4 regions of the Bacillus sp. Hm123 genome follow, and region 2 is predicted to be linked to each of the others. Evidence: riboswitches for the same ligand, from Rfam matches in the RefSeq annotation. Region 2 holds a riboswitch; each other region holds the start of a gene.

Region 1 (5,568 bases), 480 kb from region 2:
ACGGTTCGGTAACAGTTTATCTTCTGATGGTAAAGAGCCAACGAACGGATAAATGATCGTGCCAAACGGAGAGACGATAAAGTCCAGTGGGAAGGTTTGTGTAATGTCTGATTGCTGGATGCCTAGTTCTTCCGATGTTTCACGAATGGCTGTATGCAACTCATTTTTATCCAATTCCTCAATTCTCCCACCTGGAAAACAAACTTCACCTGGCTGCTTTCTCATTTGAAAGGAGCGTACTTGAAACAATAGATGGATCTCGTTCTCTTTTTCTATTAGTGGAAGGAGAATAGCGTATTTAGAGAAATGTTCATTGCCTAATATAGCTGAGGTTCGATCGTGAAATTGATGAAATAATTGGTCTCTTCTCATAAACTCCCTCTTTTCTTTAACCATTTTTCCTATTATAAAGCAATGGCGGGAATTTGTGAAAAAGAATCGGTGTAAATAGAATAAAAGAGAGGGGGAAAACAAAAAAGCTAGAGAGTTAACATCTCTAGCTTTTTGTCAATCGTTTGTAAGAAATTTTTACCATAAGGTGCTGTCGGAGTAGCCGCAGTTTTGGCAGACTCGAACAAAAGTTTTTCTTTCAAACTGGTGATCACAGTTTTGTTGTAGTGAAGAAAGTTCTTGTTTCAATTCTGTGAGCCTTTTTTCTAATGTCATAATTTCACTTTTTAATTTGCTCACTTGTTCAATTCTCATTGGTAAATCATAGCTCCTGTTTGACGGAATTCATCGGCTTTTTCTTTTAACCCTTTTTCCACTTCCATTTCACGAATGTTATGGGAAATTTTCATACTACAAAACTTAGGTCCGCACATCGAGCAAAAGTGAGCCGTTTTCGCTCCCTCTGCTGGAAGGGTTTCATCATGATATTCAAGTGCTCGCTCAGGATCAAGTGAAAGGTTAAATTGATCATGCCAGCGGAATTCAAACCGAGCTTTAGAAAGGGCATCGTCACGCAAGGAAGCTCGTGGATGACCTTTGGCTAGATCGGCTGCGTGGGCGGCAATTTTATAGGCAATGACTCCTTCACGCACATCTTCTTTATTCGGAAGCCCTAAATGTTCTTTCGGTGTGACGTAACAAAGCATCGCCGTTCCATAGGAAGCAATCATCGCTGCTCCGATGGCAGAGGTGATATGATCATACCCTGGTGCGATATCGGTTGTTAAAGGACCAAGCGTGTAAAAAGGAGCTTCCATGCATATATCTAATTGCTTATCCATGTTTTCTTTAATTTTATGCATCGGCACATGTCCCGGGCCTTCGATCATCACTTGTACATCATGTTTCCAAGCGATTTTCGTTAATTCTCCTAACGTTTCTAATTCAGCAAATTGTGATTCATCATTGGCGTCTGCAATCGAGCCAGGGCGCAATCCATCTCCTAGTGAAAAAGCAACATCATACGTTTTCATAATTTCACAGATTTCTTCAAAATGCGTATATAAAAAGTTTTCTTGATGGTGAGCGAGACACCATTGAGCCATAATCGAGCCTCCGCGCGAAACGATGCCTGTCATTCGTTTAGCTGTCAGCGGAATGTACGGAAGGCGAACACCGGCATGAATCGTAAAGTAATCAACGCCTTGTTCTGCTTGCTCAATTAACGTATCGCGGAACACTTCCCAAGTTAAGTCTTCGGCAACACCATTCACTTTTTCTAGCGCCTGATAGATCGGAACGGTACCAACAGGAACAGGACAATTACGAATGATCCATTCTCTTGTCGTGTGAATGTTTTTTCCGGTAGAGAGATCCATCATCGTATCGGAGCCCCAACGAATCGCCCATGTCATCTTTTCGACTTCTTCATAAATCGAAGAAGTAACGGCTGAATTCCCGATATTGGCATTAATTTTCACATGAAAGGCGCGACCGATAATCATCGGTTCACTTTCAGGGTGATTAATGTTAGCGGGAATAACCGCCCGACCTTCTGCTACTTCTTTGCGAACAAATTCGGCATCCATTCCTTCTCTTATGGCGATGAATTCCATTTCCGGTGTAATGATTCCTTGACGAGCGTAATGAAGCTGAGTCACATTTCGCCCTTTCTTTGCTTTTAGAGGTTGTCTTTTTAACCCTTGAAAAACGAGCTCCTCATTCACTGGTTTCTTTTTATACCCATTGTCTTCAGGGCGGATCGTACGACCTGTATATTCTTCTGTGTCCCCACGCTCATGTATCCATTGATGACGAACGGTTCGTAGTCCATTTTCAATATCAATGTCTACTTGATCATCCGTATAATAGCCGCTCGTATCATATACACGAAGAGGAGCGTTTGGCTCTTCATGTAAAGAGGTGATGGTAGGAGACAGTTCAATTTCGCGAAAAGGCACCTTTATATCCGCTCTAGAACCCTCTACATACACTTTTTTACTGTTTGGAAAATTACGGACTAAATTCAGTTTTTCATCTGGTCTTTGTTCTTTCATTGTTTTTTCCTCCTTTGTCAATGAAAGGACGAAACCCGATTCTACCATTGCATGAAAAAAACCGAGCCATATAAACATACGGACCCGGTTAATGATCAGTTAAGTAGCATAAAAAATACGCTAATAAACAGATATAAACTTCCCCACGCTGGTATGAACCAGATCAGGTCCTGAGGGTTAAGAAACTTCGTTGCGCTTCTCTCTCAGCCCAAGCTTGCTGGACACCCCTAGTTTGAAAAATATTCAATTCACTCTTCCACTTTATACTAATTTAGTTAGAGTGTAAACAAAAAAATCTAATTAACTGTTATAATGTTCTGTAATATTCGGAGGTGTTTTGATTGAATCCACTATTAATTGATTTTCCAACAGAAATTTTCACTGAAAGATTGCATATTCGCATGCCTTTACCGGGAGATGGGGTAGCTGTGTATAAGGCAATCCAGTCCTCGTTGAATGAACTGAAACCATGGCTTCCATTTGTTCATTATGAACAATCACTTGAGGGAGCAGAAGCGAATGTCCGAGAAGCTTATGCCAAATTTATGACGCGTGAGGATTTAAGGCTACATATTTTTCATAAAGAGACAGGAGAATTTATCGGATCTTCCGGTTTGCATCGGATGGATTGGAAAATTCGTAAATTTGAAATCGGCTATTGGTTAGATAGTAAATTTTCTGGCTATGGTTATATGACAGAAGCGGTGCAGGCGATTACTAGCTTTGCCTTTGAGCAGTTAACAGCTAACCGAGTGGAAATCAGGTGTGATCCTGATAATCAAAGGAGTCGTGCTATTGCAGAGAAATTAGGTTTTGCTCTTGAAGGCATACTAAGAAATGATCAATTATCTGCTGATGGTAGTCAAATTAGAGATACGTGTATCTATGCACGGATAACAAATGAATAAAGGTATTATTTCTTTTTAGATGCAAAATTTTTTAAGACGAAATTCTTTTTCTTACCTAAATTATTGTCGGAAAAACTCATCATTTGTTGAACGGTTTTTGCTGAAAAAATATGAATATTTCGACATAGTAGAAAGGGGGAGAGGATTTTTGGTGAACAATAAAGCGATAATGAATACGATTAATGATAGACATATAGAATGGTTTTGGGAAAACAGCTCGGATCTAGTTTGTTCAATGAATTTAAAAGGTGTTATTTTGAAGGGGAATCCTGTATTTATTAACGTGATAGGATTAGATCCAAAAGAGGAAACGATTTCAATATTTGATATTTGGAGCAGTAAATCATATAAAGAAGTAATTGAACTGATAAAACGAACGATAGAGAGTTCAAATTCTATTGTGACTACTGAAAAAACTAGGCATAAAAATGGCGCTTTGGTCATCTGTAAATGGAGCATTATGTACGATCCGCACTATATGCTGTTTTATTTAATTGGGAAAAAGGAAACTACTAGTTGTTTAGGGTGGTGTGAGGCATTTTTGTCCACTACTAATGATCCCGTCTATATTTTAAATCATGAAGGAAAAATTATAAATGTAAATGAGGCGTTTGCGAAGGTTTATGGATGGAGTTTAGATGAATTGCTAGGGACAGAACTGCCAACTATTCCTCATCATTTGAGAGGGGAACGCACAATATTCTCGGAAATACTTCAATTAGGTAGTAGGGTCCGTAATTATAAAACAATTCGTCAAAAGAAAGATGGATCTCTCATACATGCGATCATATCAGTTACACCTGTTAAGGATAGCAACGGAAAGGTTGTTGCTATTGTAGGAGTTACTAGAAATATTACTGATAAAGTTGAAGCAGCCTTATTATTAGACCGAAAAGTAAAAGAATTAAAAGAGCATGAAGTAAAATTTTTGGAAATATCCGAAAATATAAATGAAATATTTTGTGTGTTTGATTTTTCAATGAATGAAGTCGTGTACGTTAGCCCATCTTACGAGAGAATTCTCGGTCATTCTAAAGAGGCCTTTTATAAAAACTTTCACATTATTTATCAATTAGTTCATGAAGAGGATCTAGAAGCATTTAAACATTTTTTAAAATCGACGGATACCGATTCAGAAATAGAATATCGAATTTTTCATAAAAATGGTAACATCAAGTGGTTAAGGTCAAGAAAAACACCGATAAAGGATAAAAAGTATCTTCATCGTGTAGCGACAGTGACACAGGACATTTCTAGTCTAAAGGAAAAAGAGCTATTACTAAATAAACAAGATAAGTTAGGAGCGATTGGTCAATTAGCCGCTGGAATCGCCCATGAAGTGAGAAACCCTTTAACGGCTATTAAAGGGTTTGCACAATTGTGGGGACAAGAAACTCACAATAAATACAGCGAGATTATCTTATCTGAGCTTGAGCGAATTGAATCGATTATGCAAGAGTTTTTAATATTAGCTAAACCTAATCAAGAAACAAAGTTCGAAGTGCATGATATCAATCGATTAGTCAATGAAACCATCGATTTTATGCATCCGGAAGCCTTGCTTCATAAGGTTGAACTGATGACAGATATCACTCAAGAGTTGCCACTTGTCAAGTTAGAGAAAAAGCAAATAAAACAAGTAATGCTTAATTTGATTAAAAATGCGATTGATTCCATGCCAAATGGAGGGCACTTATTAGTTAAAACAAAACATTTAGGCGAAGAATATATATGTATCGAAGTAATTGATGAGGGAATCGGCATAGCTCAAGATCGCATCCCTCGACTAGGAGAACCTTTTTACTCTAATAAAGAAAAAGGGACTGGTTTGGGCCTCATGGTCAGCTTTAAAATCATTGAACACCATAAAGGGAAGATCATATTTGAGAGCGAAGAAGCAAAGGGGACGAAAGTACAAGTTCGATTACCTATTAATGTAAATTAAGCATAGCGATGAAGCAGGGTCTGCTGGATTTACTAGCAGGCTCTATTTCTGTTCAATTTTATAAAAATACATTATGTGCAAAATTCAAATTATAATATTAAAATCAAATAGCATTTAAAATAAATATACTTATAAAATTTTATTTTTTTTAAAATAACTATTGTGTAAAGATTCTAAAAAATTGTAATATAATAAGTATACATTTATTCATTGGGGAAATTTTCTAAACCAAATATTTATTCAGCAAGGAGTTATGCGAAATGTCAGA
Region 2 (5,568 bases):
TTTTGAAGTACACGCTGTCAGCATCGCTGCTAAAACGATGCTAACCGCTATTAATAACCATTTCTTCATTCTGTTTTCCTCCATTTTAATGATCGTCTTTCAAATATTTTCACAATCGTAAACATCATAATTCCAACTGCTGATAATAGAACGATAGGCGCAAATACGGCCGCTCCGTCAAACTGAGTCATCATCCGCCGACTGAAATAACCGAGCCCCGCTTGAGCTCCTAACCATTCCCCAATGGCTGCTCCGATCACACTTAATGTAACAGCTACCTTTAATCCTGAATAAAAATGAGGCAACGCCGACGGAACGCTTAGCTTAAAGAAAATCTCTTTTTTTCCAGCCCCCATCGTTAATAATAGCTCTTTCAATTCTTTGCTACTCGAACGCAAGCCATCAAACGTGCTGACCGTAATCGGAAAAAAGGTGATTAATATCGTCACAACAACCTTGCTCCAAATGCTATACCCAAACCACAAAATAAAAATCGGAGCAAGGGCAATGACCGGAATCATTTGTGAAGAAATAATGATTGGGTAAAACGCTCTTTCAGCTACTTGACTAGCATTCATCCAAATCGCCATACTAACGCCGAATACGATCGAGATGGATAATCCAATGATAATAATCAACAAAGTAGCTGGTAAATGCTCAGTGAGTAGTGGTATTTTCAGCTCCCACAGTTTAGTGAGAATACCGGTTGGTGGCGGTAAAATAAACACCATATTCATCGAGCGAGCGATCACTTCCCAAATTATTAAAAACAACAAGATTAATAATGTCGCTGGCATATATTCCTTGCTCCACTTCACGTTGTCACCTTCTGACGTAGCTGCTCAATTAATTGATCTTTCAACTCTAGAATCGACGGAGCATTTAAATCTTGTAAATGTCGCGGTCTTGGCAAAGGTACCTTGACCTCTTTTAACTGCTGTACGGGCGTTTCGGAAAAAATAAAAATACGATCGGATAAAAACAACGCCTCATTGACATCGTGCGTAATAAACAAAACCGTCGTTTTCCGCTTTTCCCATTGTGCAAGTAACCATTCTTGCATAGACAGCCGAGTAATCGCATCAAGCGCACTAAAAGGCTCATCCAATAACAGCACATTTGATCCACTTAATACCGCTCGTAAAAAGGAAACTCTCTGCCTCATGCCTCCTGACAGCTCATTCGGGTAACGCTGTTCGACACCCTTCAATCCGAACTCTTCCAGAAGGGGAAGGACATTCGGGGAAGACTCTCCTTTAATTTCAAGCGGAAGTGCCGCATTTTCTAAAATCGTTCTCCATGGCATTAATAAATCTTGCTGTGGCATATAGCCTACTTGCCCTAATCGACTTTTATGCTCTACTCCGTTAATTAAAATTTTCCCGCTACTAGGTTGCTCTAAGCCAGTAATTAATCGAAACAGCGTACTTTTCCCTGAACCGCTCGCACCGACAATACTAATGAACTCTCGGTCGAACACTTGTACATTTAACTTCTCAAGAATCGCTTCCTTTTGATCATAAGAAAAGGTCACATCTTGAAACGTTAATACCGGTTTATTCATTCCCCGGCCACATCGCTTCTTTGTAGGCCATATCCCAGAACATGTATTCAAAACGGGTCGTATTTAAGAAAATCTCTTCTAATTTATCAAGCTCGGCTTCTGTTTTTCCTTCCGTATGTTGATCAAGAAGTTCAATACACCAAATGGCTAGCTGACCAAATTCCTCCGAGCTATACATTTGAATCCAATTACCATAAAACTCATGCTCACTAGCTCCCGGAATTTCATTTAATTCTTTTCCAATCTCCCAATAGCTCCACGCACAAGGCAATACAGCTGCTAACACTTCCGGTAATCCGCCTGTTTGACTAACAGACAGCATGTAATGATTGTAAGCAAGCGTAATCGGTGAAGGTTGTGCCTGCTCTAATTCCTCTCTTGAAATGCCAAAGCGAGCGGCATATTGACGGTGAAGCTCCATTTCCATATTGAGCGTCGAATCTAATAAAGCCGCGAATTTCCCCATCGTTTCCAAATCATTCGCTTTCACTGCCCCTAAAGCAAACACTTTCGCATAATCAATTAAATACAAATAATCTTGCACCATATAAAAACGAAACTTGTCTTTATCCAGCGTGCCATCTCCCATTCCTTTCACGAACGGATGATTATGATTTTGTCTCCAAATCGGCTGTAATTTCTGATGTAATCTTTCACTAAATTTCATTTTTCTCCACTCCTTGAATGATTAATTTCTGTATTTTTCAACTACTTTTTTGTATGTCCCCATTGGTAAATAAAACGAATCATGACCTTTGTAAATTGAATAAGTTGATCAATCGATAACTGCTCATTGACTGAGTGAGCATTTTCTAAATCACCAGGACCATAAAGAGCTGTCGGAATCCCTGCATTAGCAAGCCAGCCACCATCTGTAACAGTTGGTGATACATCTAAAATAGGCGATCGAGTGAAAACACTTTCATGTGATTGCATCAATGTATGAACAGCTGGATGATCAGGATCGACCTCAAAGGAAGGGAAAATTTCTCCTCGATCTTCAATCATCGATGTTCCTCCCCATTCAAAAATAGGTGGATTATCCCTCATCCATATATCCCCATCTGCCACTTTTCTAATATGATCTTCTACCTCTTTTGCGACTTGCTCATATGTTTCGTTCGGGTAGTAATGAACAGTAATCCATAAACGGCATTCGTCAGCAACAAAAGCGGCATGACGTCCACCTTCAATTACTGCAGGATTAATCGTATTCGTCCCTGGTAAAAAGCCCGGATAGCTTTTCATGACCGCCCAATGACGTTCTAATTCCTGTAATCCTTCAATGATCTTCATCATTTTTTCAATCGTACTAGCCGCATGTAAACGACCACCCGCATGAATCATCTTTCTTCTTGTTGCATCATGATGTGTTTGTTTACTTTTCAAAGTGATCCAGCCTGTGATCACTCCACCTTGCCCTTGAATATGTAAATCACTCGTATCTACTACGACTGCAAAATCAGCTGTATATCCACGCTTACAGCATTCTAACGTACCTGCTTCACCAACTTCCTCCCCAATGACCGATTGAAAAATCAAATCACCTGGAAGTTGAATCCCCGCTTCATGTAGCAATTGAAGTGCAAATAAAGTTCCAGCCAGGCCACCTTTCATATCAGCGGCTCCTCGACCAATAATCGCTCCATCCTTCACGATCGGCTCAAATGGGCTTGTCTCCCAAACTTCATCAGCACTTACTTCTGCTACGTCGATATGACCATTCATAATTAAGCTTTTGTAGTTCTCTCCATCTCTCCCCTTTAATGTACCAACGACATTCGGGTCATTAGGATAGACCTCCCACACATCAACCGAAAAACCTAAGTCTTTCAGCAAATTTGCGATATACTGTTGAGCCTCGCTCGTATTTCTCGCTGGCGGTGCCGGCGTTTGATAAGAAATCAATGTTTTTACAAGGGCGATCAGTTCCTCCTGTCGATCTTCCACTTGCTTCATAAGAAACGTTACCTTTTCCTCCATGTCTTTCACCTCCGAATGCAAAAAAAGCTACTTCTAGAAAAGAAGCAGCTGTAAACACGCATAGTACGCTACCAAATGGCAGGCACCTATTATTACAACACCGCTTCCCTCCGCTAGTATTACCTAGTTCAGGTTATAAGGGTTAAGGTCATCAACCTCTCTCAGCTTCAAAAGCACCCCTAGTGGTGAATCTTATTTAATTGAACTTGTCTTAGTTGTACCACAAAGGAATAGAATCTTCAATAGATTTCGAATGTTACTCTACTCATCACTTATCTTCATTCTATTCGTATATTATAGAAAAGCAATCATTTTGAATTAAGCTCGAAAGTAGGTGGCACTAATTGCTGCCACCTTACTGCTGCACTTCGCTGGCAATAGACTTTTTCCATACTTTCAACTTCACAAGACGTTTCACTAAAATAAGACCAATGATAGCACCAGATAGACTACTGACAAGGAAAGGTGGCAAGAAGAAAAAGGCGCCAACCGTCGTTCCCATAAAGATCTTGGCATAAGGTACAGCAAACAAGGAAGCCATCATCCCAGTGCCGATCACTTCACCGACAGAAGCTGTCCACATCCGGTTCGTTTTTTGGTAAAGATAGCCTGCAAGAAAGGCTCCGATCATACTTCCAGGAAACGCAAGTAATGACCCGGTCCCGAGTAAATTTCTAAGCAAGCTCGTCACAAAGGCGATGACGACAGCGGGAATGGGCCCAAGTAACACCGCTGCTATCACATTAATCGCATGCTGAACAGGGTACGCTTTCGCCACTCCAGCTGGAAACCAAATCAGTGAAGAAGCATAAGTAGCAATAGCTACAAATAAGGCCATATAAGTTAATTTGTTCACGCGATTCATTCCAATCCTCCCTTTCCAAACGAAAAAGCCGGCTCCAATCAAACCTGGACCCGGCAATAGTTAATGAAATAAATACTCATCCACTACTTCCCTACGCTGGCATCATCCAGATCAGGTTCAAAGAGTTGAAAAACATTCGTTTTTCTCTCAGCCACAATAAGGCACCTCTAGCAGTTCAAACATTTTTTCTCTATTATAAAGTAAAATTTTAAAAGATTCACGTTTTAATTTTTATTTTTCGCCTCAGCTAGTCGCTTCGCTACCTCATCCCAACAAACAACATTCCACCAATTTTCAATGTATTCTTTTCGCTTCGACTGATACTTTAAATAATAAGCATGCTCCCACACATCAAGAACGAGCAAAGGAATGACATCCCATTGACTCAAATTTTGATGTTTTTCTGCTTGAAGAATTTCCAACCGCTTCGCTTGCCGTGCCCAAACAAGAATTGCCCAGCCTGAGCCCTCAACCTTTTCAGCTGCTGCGGAAAAATGCTGTTTAAACGAAGGGAAACTGCCAAAAGAATGCTTGATTTCTCGCTCTAACTCACCTGTAGGTTGACCGCCACCTTGTGGACACATCACTTTCCAAAAAATTGAATGTAAATAATGGCCCGCTCCATTGAAAGCGACCTCTCTCTCCCAATGCTTGATCAAGGCGTAATCATTCTTTTGTCTCGCCTTCTCCATTTCCTTTTCAGCCTTATTCAGGCCATCGACATAGCTTTGATGATGAATATCATGATGGAGCCTCATCGTTGCTTCATCAATATACGGCTCTAACGCATCGTATCGATAAGGTAGTGGCGGCAGCTTATGCCCGCCGATCGGAACACGACCACCATTTCTTTCATTATTCAAGTGATAATACCATTCCTGCCATTCCCTATATAAAGTAGCCATTCTTTTTTGTAATAGCTGTTGATCGACCACTGTCTCTAACTCCTCTAGCTGTTCTTGCCATTTCATTAATCGTTCAGCCTCAACCTTGCCTTCTCCCTGTTCACACCATTGTCTCGCTTCTTCTATAAATTGCTGATAGTTTGACAAGTAAATTCCCCCTTCCTAGGCACTTTTATCATATGCCTCAAAACGATTTCACGTTCTTTTATAAAACTTTTTTGTTTATCAATAACCGATTATTTGCAATAATA
Region 3 (5,568 bases), 490 kb from region 2:
AAACAGTGTCTTGTACCACTCTAACGTATACCCCTCTGGTAAAACTGTTGCGTTCCAATCGGTAGCGAAAGAGTACAGCAAAGTAGCGAACAATGGTAGCACTAAATAAATCGCCGCAATGCCGGCCATAATCATAGGAAGAAGCGGCTTTCTCACGATAAATCCCTCCGAACTTTTCGAGTTAACCACTCATTGATCAACATCGCAACGACAAGAATCAACCCTAAGATGACCGCTAAGGCACTTCCAAGCTCTGGACGCGCAAAAATATCACCTGACACAAGAGCACCGATTCGAATCGTCACTAAATTATATGAACTACCTGTTAAAGCAAAAACAGAAGCATAGGCGCCCATCGCATTCGCAAATAAAATACTAAAGGTTCCTGCTAAACTTGGTAGCATAAAAGGCAAGCCGACCTTCCACCAAAATTGGGCCGTTGACGCGCCAAGCAAAGAAGCTGCTTCCTTCCATTGCACTTGAATGCCCGAAAACACCGGGTATAAAAACATCACACAAAGCGGTAGCTGAAAATAAATATAAATTAAAACGAGCCCAGACCATGAATAAAGATGAAATGTTTCTAATAAATTGATTCCGTACTTATGTAAAAGTAAAGTAAACACTCCGCTATTGCCGATCAGAACGATAAACGCAAAGGCTAACGGAACACCTGCAAAATTAGATGTAAGGTTCGTAATGACTAAAATTCTTTCTTGGATTTTGGAAGAAAATAACGTGATAGCATACGAAGCAAACACACCAACAGCAATCGCAACTAAGCTAGAGACAAACGAAATCAATATACTATTTTTAAAGGCTTTATGATAATACACACTAGCGAACACTTCTTTATATTGATCAAGAGTCAATCCATCCCCTGTGCCACTTTGAAAGCTCGCCATGATCATCGAGACAAAGGGAATAAATAAAAAACAGACAATCAATAGACAGAATGGAACAAGACTAGCGATGACCATTCCATTTATACGCTTCAAACTAACCAGCTCCTTTCTTACAAAAAGGCGTCTTATTCAGACGCCCCAACTATACCTGGAATTGTTAACGGCTGCATCGCTGATGAAGGTTGAATATTTAATAAATGACAAGCTAAAGGAGCCAATTGAAGTTGTGGGATTTCTTCCTCTACAATTTGCGGCTTTACTTTTTCACTGATGATATACAACGGCACAGAGCGTTCCTCAAACGTCGTTCCTCCATGCATTCCATCTGTATTCATCCCGTGATCAGCGGTAACGATCACTTGATAACCTTCTTTGAGCCATTGTGGTAAAGCATGCGCTAAAATGATATCTGCACCAATAGCTCTGCCTCGATACTGTTTGGAATCAGACGTAAATTTATGGCCATCGTCATCGACATTCATCGAATGGATATAAAGAAAATCCGGTTTGTACGTATGTAATAAATGATTCGCATCAGCAAATAAATGGTTATCAGGATAATGATCTTCCCAATAGAAAATCCCTTTTTCGATCGCATGAGTACCTTCAAACTGGAAACGATCTCGTTCTGGAAGAAAGGGTGCACGACTATACAACTCACTAACCCAATAATACGAAGCAGTCGCATTCGTTCTACCTTGTTCCTTCGTTAAATGAAATAAGCTTTTTTCATGAGATAATCGAACGACTCCATTATGCGTAATCCCATTTTGATAAGCAGGTGTTCCTGTTAACAACACTTCATACAATGGACGAGACATGCTTGGAAGTTCTGATTGTACTTTATATCGCGCTGCCTTCCCTTTTTCAACAAGGTGATTAATATATCCCATTTGCGAGACGGCCGTATCAAATCTTAGGCCGTCAATCGTAATAAAAATCAATTTATTTTGCATGTACTAACACCTTTTCTTCCCATAATTGCGGTAATTGTTTCGTTGTTTCCTCCCAAGCTTTATCATCTTCGACTGGGCGAACATTTTTGTACATTGCATCAGGTAATAATTTTGCTTCTACCTCTTCCGAAAGTTCAGCTTTCTCACGAATCGGACGGGCATACCCTTCTGCTAAGTTCATTTGACCTTCATCGGATAAAATATATTCGCGCGCTAACATTGCGGCATGAGGATGTTTCGCATACTTGTTAATGACCGTCGCATACCCTGACATAACAGATGTTTCTTCTGGAATAATAACCTCAAAACGTTCTGGATCGATTTGATCACGATAGTTTAATGCATTAAAATCCCATACGATAGCGACTTCTACTTCACCTTTTTCTAAAGAAGCCACACTCACATCACCACCGCCGATTCTTCCTTCCTTCGCTAAATCAGCAAAATAATTTAAGCCTGGCTCAATGTTCTTTTCATCTCCACCATTCGCATAAGCAGCAGCTAATACAGAAAATTGTCCTTGATTTGCTGTTGGTACGTCACTGATTGTTACGGAATACTTGCTTTCTTTAAGCTCTTTCCATGATTTCGGAATTTCCTTTACTTTTGTTTTATCACTAATGAAGGCAATCGTTCCTGTATATCCCACGATCCAATCCCCATCATCATCCTTCGCCCATTCAGGAATCTCATCCCAATAAGAAGTTTTATACGGTATCGTCAGTTCTTTCTCTTCTGCGATCGGACCAAATGCTACGCCAACATCTCCAATATCCGCTGTGGCATTTTCCTTTTCCGATTCAAATTTCGCTAATTCCTCGGCGCTTGACATATCTGTATCCGTATGTTTCAAACCATATTTTGTGTTTAAATCTTCCCAAGTCCCTACCCAGTTTGCCCATGTGTCTGGCATTCCGACTGAATTTACTTCTCCTTCTTCTTTCGCCTTTTGTTCCACTTCTTCTACAGATAAGTCATTGTAATTCGTTTCCGATTTAGCAGCTTTCTCTGATTCACCTGAGCATCCAAACATTAAAGGAATAGATAATAGCCCAACACAAGATAATTTAAAAACCGACAAATTTACACGCATGTTGATCCTCCTGATTTTTGTTTCGTTTTGTTTTACAAATAGAATTATAGAATTCAAAAATAAAGCCAATATTAATCAAATGTAAAATCTGCTTTCTGTATTTTTAATTATTTGTAAACAAATCAAGAGGATTTTTAGCAAACAAAACCCGCATTGTTTTTTTACAACACAAAAAGGTCTAGACCATCTGTTATGATCTAGACCTTTTACGATTATATTTTCACACTAGTGACACTTTGTACCGACGAAGTTGATTGTTTAAAAAAGCTTGGTGATGTTTTATAAAGAAACACTAGAACAAGCGTTGTAATCAACATTTCTGGAATTAAGTAGGATGCATTATAAACGATTGAGTACCAAGCAACTGGCCAGTCATCTGGAGTATATTGACCGAACCAAACAACTCCAGAAATAAAATGACAGGCTAATCGTAGAAGTGTACCAAGCATCAATCCACTTATAATTCGACTGACATTCATTTCTGATGCAACGGACATCACTCCTGCTAAGCCAAGCACAGCATATGCTAATGGATAATCAAGCACTAGCTGCACAGGATGAACGATTGTACCACCTAAAACCAATCCCAATAGCCCAACAATGAGCCCTGTCAAAACTCCTGCTTTTAAACCGCGACGGAAAGCCATTAAAAAGATTGGAACCATCACAAGAGAAACGGAGCCTCCATATGCCCACAACGCTCCAAATTCAAATAGACTTAAAATCTGTGCTAACCCAGCCATGACCGCGATTTCAATCATCGTCACTAGCTTGTTTCTATCCATAAAAAAATCCCCTTTCTTTTTATCCAGGGGGTGTAAGTACCGACATTTGAGTAAGAAAAGCATCTCAAATAATGGTACATATCCGCACTTCCCTACGCTGGTATGACCCAGTTCAGGTTCAAAGAGTTGAGGAATATTCCTCTCTCAGTCAATCGACACCCCTAGTGGACTTGTATTATTTTAATATATCATATTTTTTCCTATTACAACAGTGTGATTGGTATAAATATGAACATATAACAAGAAAAACAGCCGGCGAATGATCATTCGCCGGCTGTTTTTCTTTTATTATTACTTAAATAATTCGATACTTGTTAAAATGATTGGCATAGCTACAATGTCAATTAAAAATGAACCAGCGATCGGTACGATTAAAAAGGCATTTCTAGACAGACCATATTTTGCAGTCACAGCAGACATATTCGCCATCGCATTTGGAGTCGCTCCAAGACCATGACCTAACATTCCACTGATCATCACTGCCGCATCGTAATTTTTCCCAAGTACTCGGAAAACAACAAACACGCTGAACAGCATGACGAATATAACTTGTACTGCAATAATGAGTAGCATTGGTAACGCAAGGTCTGCAATTTCCCATAGTTTAATGCTCATTAATGCCATAGCTAGGAAGATATTTAAAGAAATATCACCGATGATTTGAACAGTTGGCATGTTAATGAAATCTTCATTTACTTTGTCAATGATGAAACGAGCAATGACAGCTACAATCATCCCACCAACGTAACCAGGTAATGTTAAACCTGTTGTACTTGCAAACCATTCACTGAAATATGATCCTAGCGCCATACAGAATGTAACTAAAAACATTTGACGCATCCAAGTTTTCTCATCGCTTAGTCGAACGAGATGTTCTTTTTTCGGTTCTTCTAATTTATTTACTTTGCTGTCGTTTGATGCTAAATTGTACTTTTTCATTAAGTATCCTGCTGTTGGTCCACCAACTAATCCACCACAAACCAAACCTAATGTAGCCGCGGCTAATCCGATCGTAGTTGCCGTTGTCAGTCCGAGTTGCTCAATCGTGCCACCGTAAGCAGCCGCTCCTCCGTGACCACCTGACATGGAAACTGCTCCCGTCAAAATACCGATTAATGGGTCGATGTTCATTATTTTAGCTAAAGAAATCCCGATAGCATTTTGCATAAATGCTAATACCGTACACATTCCCCAATAAATGAGTAATAATTTCCCACCGATTTTGATTAAAGTTGTACTGGCTCCTAAACCAACTGTCGTGAAGAATGCTAACATAAACAAACTTTGCAGTGACGTATCAATTGTAATCTCAACGATGTTAAATTTATTTAAAAGAGTCACGATAATAGCAAAGAACAACCCACCAACAACCGGGGCTGGTATGCAAAATCTATCGAAAAATGAGATTTTTTTAATTAAAAAAGAACCGACCATAAATACAAATACGGCTAAAAACAAACTTGTTACTTGATTAAACTCCATATAAACACTCCTTAGTTATTCTTGCTGTAAGCGTTTGCCATAGTATAGTATACAAAATATAATGTATATATACTAATATTACATTTCGATACTGATATAGTTTTTTTCTATACATAATAAAAAGGAGTATCTCATGGACTTTCGTAAATTGCAATATTTTGTCGTAACCGCACAAGAACAGAGTATTTCAAAAGCAGCTGTTCTTCTCCATATTTCACAGCCTTCCTTGAGCCATTCGATCAAAAAACTAGAGGGAGAATTAAAATTTTTGTTGTTTGAAAGAACAGCCAAAGGCATAGAGTTAACAGAGCCGGGAAAACGTTTTTATAATCGCGCGTTAGAAATAC
Region 4 (5,568 bases), 810 kb from region 2:
CTTCTTGTTTTCCATTAATGATGACATTCATTTGAAAGTCCCCTCCTCTTTCTGTATCGCTTCACGATAGGCAATCGCTTGCTCTAGCGGATGAGCATGACCGAAGATTCCCGACATAACAGCGATACCAGCTGCTCCAACCTGCTTTAATTCCTTCACATGGCAAGGTATAACCCCCCCAATGGCGATGATAGGTGCTTTTGATAAAACCGAAGCTTCTTTTACTGCCCATAAACCAACAGGCGAAAGTGACGACTTGCACGTCGTTTCATAAATATGTCCAAGTAGGATAAAGTCAGCCCTATGCTCTGATTGTGCCGCTGCCGCTTCTGGATCATGAACGGAGCACCCTGTCATAAGAGAAGGGGCGATTTGTTTCACTGCAACGACAGGCAAGCTATTTTCTGTCAACTGTACACCCGCTATTCCTGAGGCGAGCGCCACATCTAGCCGATCATTAATGATCATCTTGTTAGCAGGCACCCCTACCTCAACAAAACTGTTCACCCATCCGAATAGCTCTTTCGCTGAGCGATGCTTTTCACGAATATGAATATAATCGACAAACGGATGAATTTTTGCGGCGATATTTGCTGCTTGCTGTTGCTCTAGTGTTCCTGTTGTTATGGCATGAAGTTGAAAAGACATCTCCATCCTCCTATACCGTTAGAATGTCCCAATCTTTACTTACTGGCTGATAGCCTAGTTGCTTCAACCTCGCTTTTACCTCTTCCACTGTACGTGCATCTGAGATTTCAAACTGGCTATTTTCTTCTTCAACGGTCGTCGCATAGCCACCAACAACGGTTGAGGAAGCGGCGGACATTTTCGTCACACCTAACTTGATTAAATGATCGCGAAATTCCGCTTCTTCTCGCGTTGATAATGTAATGCCAGCACGCGGCATAAATAAACGGAACGCAAGCATCACTTGCACTAAGTCTCGATCACTGACCTCTACTTTCGGAGCGAACCCACCTAGATTCGGGCGAATACGTGGAAAAGAAACCGCAATATCCGTTTCGAGATATTTTTTCTGTAAATATTGCGCATGGAGAGCGGTGAAATAAGACTCTTTTCTCCAATCATCCAGCCCTAATAATGCGCCGATATTGACGGAACGCATGCCTGCCTGGCATCCTCTCTCCGGGGCATCGAGGCGATATTGGTAATTTCTTTTCGGCCCTTTCACATGAAGCTGTTTGTAAATCTCTTCATTATATACTTCTTGAAAGACCGTCAGTCCGTCGATTCCTGCTTGAAATAATCGTTCGTATTCTGTCGTATCGAGCGGCTGTACTTCAATCGAAATCGAAGCGGCGTGCTCCTTCAATATTTGCGCGCCTTCGATTAAGTAATCCACGGACGAATGAATGCGTGATTCTCCTGTTAGCAAAATCACATGCTGAATGCCCATTTCTTTTAACGCTTTTGCCTCTTGATCGATTTCTAAAGCCGTTAATTTTCTTCTTGGAAAGTCATTATCAAAGCTAAAGCTACAATACGTGCATTTATTGACGCAGTAATCGGTTAAATAAAGCGGTGCAAATAGCACAATCACTTTTCCAAAATGCTGAGTTGTTAGCTGATGGGCTTTCTGAGCCATTTCCTCTAATCGATACCCAGCAACTGGTGATAATAAAGCCAATAAATCATACTGATCAAGAGTTGACTTTGATAAGGCTCGATCGACATCTACTAGTGTCATACGTTCAAATAATTGGTCGTACGGCTCATGTTTAATATCGTTATATAGATCGTAAAAACTCATGATGCCCCCCCTTTTTTAATTTAAAAATCCAGTTAACGGTGAAGAAGCATGCGCTTGTTGAGAAACAGGCCCTAATCCCGCCAAATATGCTTTTCTTCCAGCTTGGACAGCTAAGTGAAAGGCGACTGCCATATTGACCGGATCATTCGCCGTCGCAATCGCTGTATTGACTAGTACAGCATCTGCCCCCATCTCCATCGCCTCAGCCGCTTCAGACGGTCGGCCAATTCCAGCATCCACAATGATTGGCAATGTTTTCTCCTCAATCAAAATTCGAATCATTTCCTTCATCTTAATTCCTCTGTTCGAGCCAATCGGTGAACCAAGAGGCATGACAGCGGCTGCACCAGCATCGGCTAACTTTTTCGCCGTCATCAAATCTGGATTAACATAAGGAAGTACAACGAACCCTTCCTTCGCCAATATCTCTGTCGCTTTGATCGTTTCTTCATTGTCCGGCAACAAATACTTTTGATCGGAAATCACTTCGATTTTAATCCAATTGCCCATCCCTGCCGCTTGAGCTAAACGAGCGATTCTGACCGCTTCCTCCGCCGTTCTCGCACCAGAGGTATTAGGAAGCAATGTGACTCCCTTTGGAATATCATGCAAAATATTTTCTTGCCCTGCACCCAAATCCACTCTTCTTAAAGCAACCGTAACCACTTCCGTACCTGACTGCTCAAAGGCTTGTCTCATCACCGCGTGATCAGCAAATTTACCTGTGCCTGTAAACAATCGATTCGTTAACTTCTTTCCACCAATAAACAATTCATCCATGTTCTTCTCTCCCTTTTTGAATTAAAAGCAAAAGACGAGCTGGCTGAAAGGTTGCTCTTTAACCTTTTGGACAGATTGGCTTTTGACCTCGAGCCGATAACGCCTGTAGCTAGACACTATTAAAAGCGAAAGGCGCGGGGCAAAGCTTAGCTTTTTCCTCAAAAAAAGAGCCTGCCACAACGGCAGGCTCAGTTTCTACGCATACAAAAAATAAGCATAAAAAAGTAAGCTTCCCTCCGTTGGTATTAACCAAATCAGGTTCAAGAGTTGGATTCAATCCTCTCAGCCATAACGGCACCCCTAGCTTTCATTTGTAATATTCAATTATTAATAGTATAACGCTCATAGTGGCTTTTGTTAAGAGCCTTTTTGCACATCAGCTACCATGTAACGATCAATTGATTTAATGCCCTAAAACCAATTAACCTTCTCCATTGCAGTTGTTCTGTCTCTAATTGAAGGTTTTCAAATCGTTGGATGAGCGGCTGAATCGCCATTTGTGCTTCTAATTTCGCTAACATTGCACCGATACAGAAGTGCGAGCCATTTCCGAATGCAAGGTGAGGATTAGGGTTGCGAGTAATATCTAATGCATTAGGATTCGTGAATGTTCTCGGATCACGATTCGCCGCTCCGATTAAAACGTATACTTGCTCGCCTTTTTTAATGCAAACATTATATATGTTGATGTCTTCCACAGCCACCCGAGCGACCATTTGTGTCGGGCTTTCATAACGCAGAAATTCTTCAACAGCGGATGTAATGAGCGATGGATGTTTCTTTAACAGCAGGAGCTGCTCACGATTTTGTAGTAAAGCTAGAACGGAATTACTAATGAGATTGACGGTTGTCTCATGCCCAGCAATGACGAGTAAAATACAAGCAGAAAGTATCTCTTCATCTGACAATTTATGATCCTGTTCTGCCTCTAGCAACTGACTAATTAAGTCCTTCCGAGGCATTTCTCTTCTTGCTTGAATAAGAATATTAAAGTAATCGATCAAGCTCTTCATCGTCTCATTTCCGTGAACTAACGTCTTTCTTGAGCGTGTAAAGTCAATCGATTCAATTAAACGAATCGCCCAACCTCTAAATTGATCGCGTTCTTCTTTAGGTATCCCGATGATTTTGGCAATAATCAAACTAGCTAACGGAAACGCAAAATCCGTAATGATATCCATTCGCTTTTGATCCTGCACCTCATCTAGTAAGTCATGAGTTGTTTGTTCTATGTAAGGACATAAATCAGTCAGTGCAGTCGGCGTGAAAAATTGGCTGATTAACAAGCGTAACCGCCGATGATCTTGATTATTTTTAAAAAGCATCATATCGTTTTGAACGTTTTTTAGCTGTTCAAATTTTTTCGTTGTTTGAGGCAACGGAATTCGATTTTCAAAGCGACCTTCTTTCAATATCGTTATCGCCTCTTCATATCCAGTCACATACCACCCTGGTTGTTTAAGAGCCACTCCTTTCATTATAGGGCTCTGTGATCGTAGCTCATTATAAATGGGGTATGGATTTTCTATTGACTGAGGCAAAGCTAAAATTGCGGGTGAAACGAGTACATCATTTGCCATATTTGACCCTCCAATTGATTAAATGACGCATAACTCTTTTCCAATGAGATGAAATGTTTGTAACAAAGTTTGGATATCTTCATCTGTATGATCCGCAGTGACGGTTAGGCGAATGCGACTTTCTCCTGCCGGTACAGTGGGCGGGCGAATAGCAGGTGCGTAAATGCCGCTTTCTGTTAATTTTTTCGCAAAAGCAAGAGCCACATCATTTTCTCCAATAATAATTGGAATGATGGGTGTGTCGCCTCCTTTTACGATAAAGCCCATTTCTTCTAAACTTGTTTTGATTTCTATTATTTTCGCAAATAATTGTTGTCGCTTTGTACGCCCCTGTTCGATCAGCTCAAATGCAGCATAAGAAGCTGCACAAATAGCCGGAGGAATCGACGTTTGAAAAATAAAAGTACGCGCATGATTGAGCAAAAAATCGATCAACACCTTTGAGCCAGCAACAAAGCCACCTTCTGTCCCCACCGCTTTACTTAACGTACCGATCATGACATCTGGCTGCACATTAAAAAATTCACTCGTCCCTTGCCCTTTTTCACCTAGCACACCTGTGCCGTGAGCATCATCGACAATCACAAAAGCTTGATATTGTTTCGCTAAAGACATAATTTGATCCATCGGCGCAATCGTACCATCCATACTGAACACACCATCCGTCACGATAAAGCGTCTTTCGTATACTTGAGTTTCTTGTAGCCGCTGTTCGAGATGCGGCATATTGATATGGTCATAAACGACTGTGTCGGCTTTTGATAATCGGCAACCATCAATAATGCTGGCATGATTGAATTGGTCGCTAAGAATCACATCTCCTTTTTCAGGCAAGGAAGAAAGCACGCCGATATTCGCTAAATAGCCGTTTGAAAATAAAAGCGCCGCTTCTGTCTGCCTAAAGTCGGCAATCCGTTCTTCTAGTTTTTGATGCCACTCCGTATGACCTGTCGTTAACCGGGAACCACTACTACCTACTCCAAATTCATGTAAAATTGTTTCCGCAGCATACACTAAACATCGTTCATTAGCTAACCCTAAATAATCATTAGACGAAAAAATTAGATGCCTTTGTCCTTCCATTATCCTTTCTGAATGAGGAGCTGTACTCATCGTTCGCAGTTGACGATACAAATTAGATGCCTTTGTTTCATCGAGACGACTACCTAACCATTCGTTTAGTGCCATAACCGAATCCCCCTTATTATTCTTCCTTCCATTGAATAAGAACCGGTTGTTTTTCTAAGAAGTGTATGTAAGAACCTATATCATATGATCCATCAACGAAAAAAATACGACAGCCTTGCTCATCTCCATGCTCTTTTAAATGTGAGATACGCTGGTAGCCTAACGTTTTACTGGCCACATACCCCGTTATATATTCAGGATCATCAGACCAACATAATTCGGCGATAGTCGCTGGATGCGCACTCACCT

Evidence for each region. Region 2 has a riboswitch for thiamine pyrophosphate ahead of ACSVDJ_RS05865 (acetylornithine deacetylase). Riboswitches for the same ligand answer to the same signal wherever they lie in the genome.
Region 1: it holds a riboswitch for thiamine pyrophosphate, as region 2 does, so the genes downstream of both, thiC (phosphomethylpyrimidine synthase ThiC) here and ACSVDJ_RS05865 (acetylornithine deacetylase) in region 2, are expected to answer to the same signal.
Region 3: it holds a riboswitch for thiamine pyrophosphate, as region 2 does, so the genes downstream of both, thiT (energy-coupled thiamine transporter ThiT) here and ACSVDJ_RS05865 (acetylornithine deacetylase) in region 2, are expected to answer to the same signal.
Region 4: it holds a riboswitch for thiamine pyrophosphate, as region 2 does, so the genes downstream of both, ACSVDJ_RS01775 (thiazole synthase) here and ACSVDJ_RS05865 (acetylornithine deacetylase) in region 2, are expected to answer to the same signal.

The regions. Positions count from the first base shown of each region.
Region 1 is NZ_CM200277.1:1,590,900-1,596,467, forward strand. It holds gene ACSVDJ_RS08145 (NUDIX hydrolase) at 1-372, opposite strand, end outside; gene ACSVDJ_RS08150 (serine protease) at 529-705, opposite strand; gene thiC (phosphomethylpyrimidine synthase ThiC) at 702-2,447, opposite strand; TPP riboswitch at 2,571-2,686, opposite strand; gene ACSVDJ_RS08160 (GNAT family N-acetyltransferase) at 2,789-3,355, shown strand; gene ACSVDJ_RS08165 (PAS domain S-box protein) at 3,375-5,300, shown strand; gene ACSVDJ_RS08170 (branched-chain amino acid aminotransferase) at 5,561-5,568, shown strand, end outside.
Region 2 is NZ_CM200277.1:1,113,486-1,119,053, reverse strand. It holds gene ACSVDJ_RS05885 (ABC transporter substrate-binding protein) at 1-69, opposite strand, end outside; gene ACSVDJ_RS05880 (ABC transporter permease) at 66-797, opposite strand; gene ACSVDJ_RS05875 (ABC transporter ATP-binding protein) at 815-1,564, opposite strand; gene tenA (thiaminase II) at 1,557-2,231, opposite strand; gene ACSVDJ_RS05865 (acetylornithine deacetylase) at 2,273-3,547, opposite strand; TPP riboswitch at 3,636-3,738, opposite strand; gene thiW (energy coupling factor transporter S component ThiW) at 3,903-4,412, opposite strand; TPP riboswitch at 4,484-4,591, opposite strand; gene ACSVDJ_RS05855 (superoxide dismutase) at 4,637-5,464, opposite strand.
Region 3 is NZ_CM200277.1:1,598,943-1,604,510, reverse strand. It holds gene ACSVDJ_RS08210 (ABC transporter permease) at 1-156, opposite strand, end outside; gene ACSVDJ_RS08205 (ABC transporter permease) at 153-998, opposite strand; gene ACSVDJ_RS08200 (alkaline phosphatase family protein) at 1,031-1,861, opposite strand; gene ACSVDJ_RS08195 (ABC transporter substrate-binding protein) at 1,851-2,954, opposite strand; gene thiT (energy-coupled thiamine transporter ThiT) at 3,167-3,739, opposite strand; TPP riboswitch at 3,812-3,912, opposite strand; gene gltS (sodium/glutamate symporter) at 4,031-5,221, opposite strand; gene ACSVDJ_RS08180 (LysR family transcriptional regulator) at 5,355-5,568, shown strand, end outside.
Region 4 is NZ_CM200277.1:303,380-308,947, reverse strand. It holds gene thiS (sulfur carrier protein ThiS) at 1-31, opposite strand, end outside; gene ACSVDJ_RS01785 (thiamine phosphate synthase) at 28-648, opposite strand; gene thiH (2-iminoacetate synthase ThiH) at 659-1,771, opposite strand; gene ACSVDJ_RS01775 (thiazole synthase) at 1,787-2,551, opposite strand; TPP riboswitch at 2,766-2,863, opposite strand; gene ACSVDJ_RS01770 (cytochrome P450) at 2,932-4,131, opposite strand; gene bioF (8-amino-7-oxononanoate synthase) at 4,150-5,319, opposite strand; gene bioW (6-carboxyhexanoate--CoA ligase) at 5,336-5,568, opposite strand, start outside.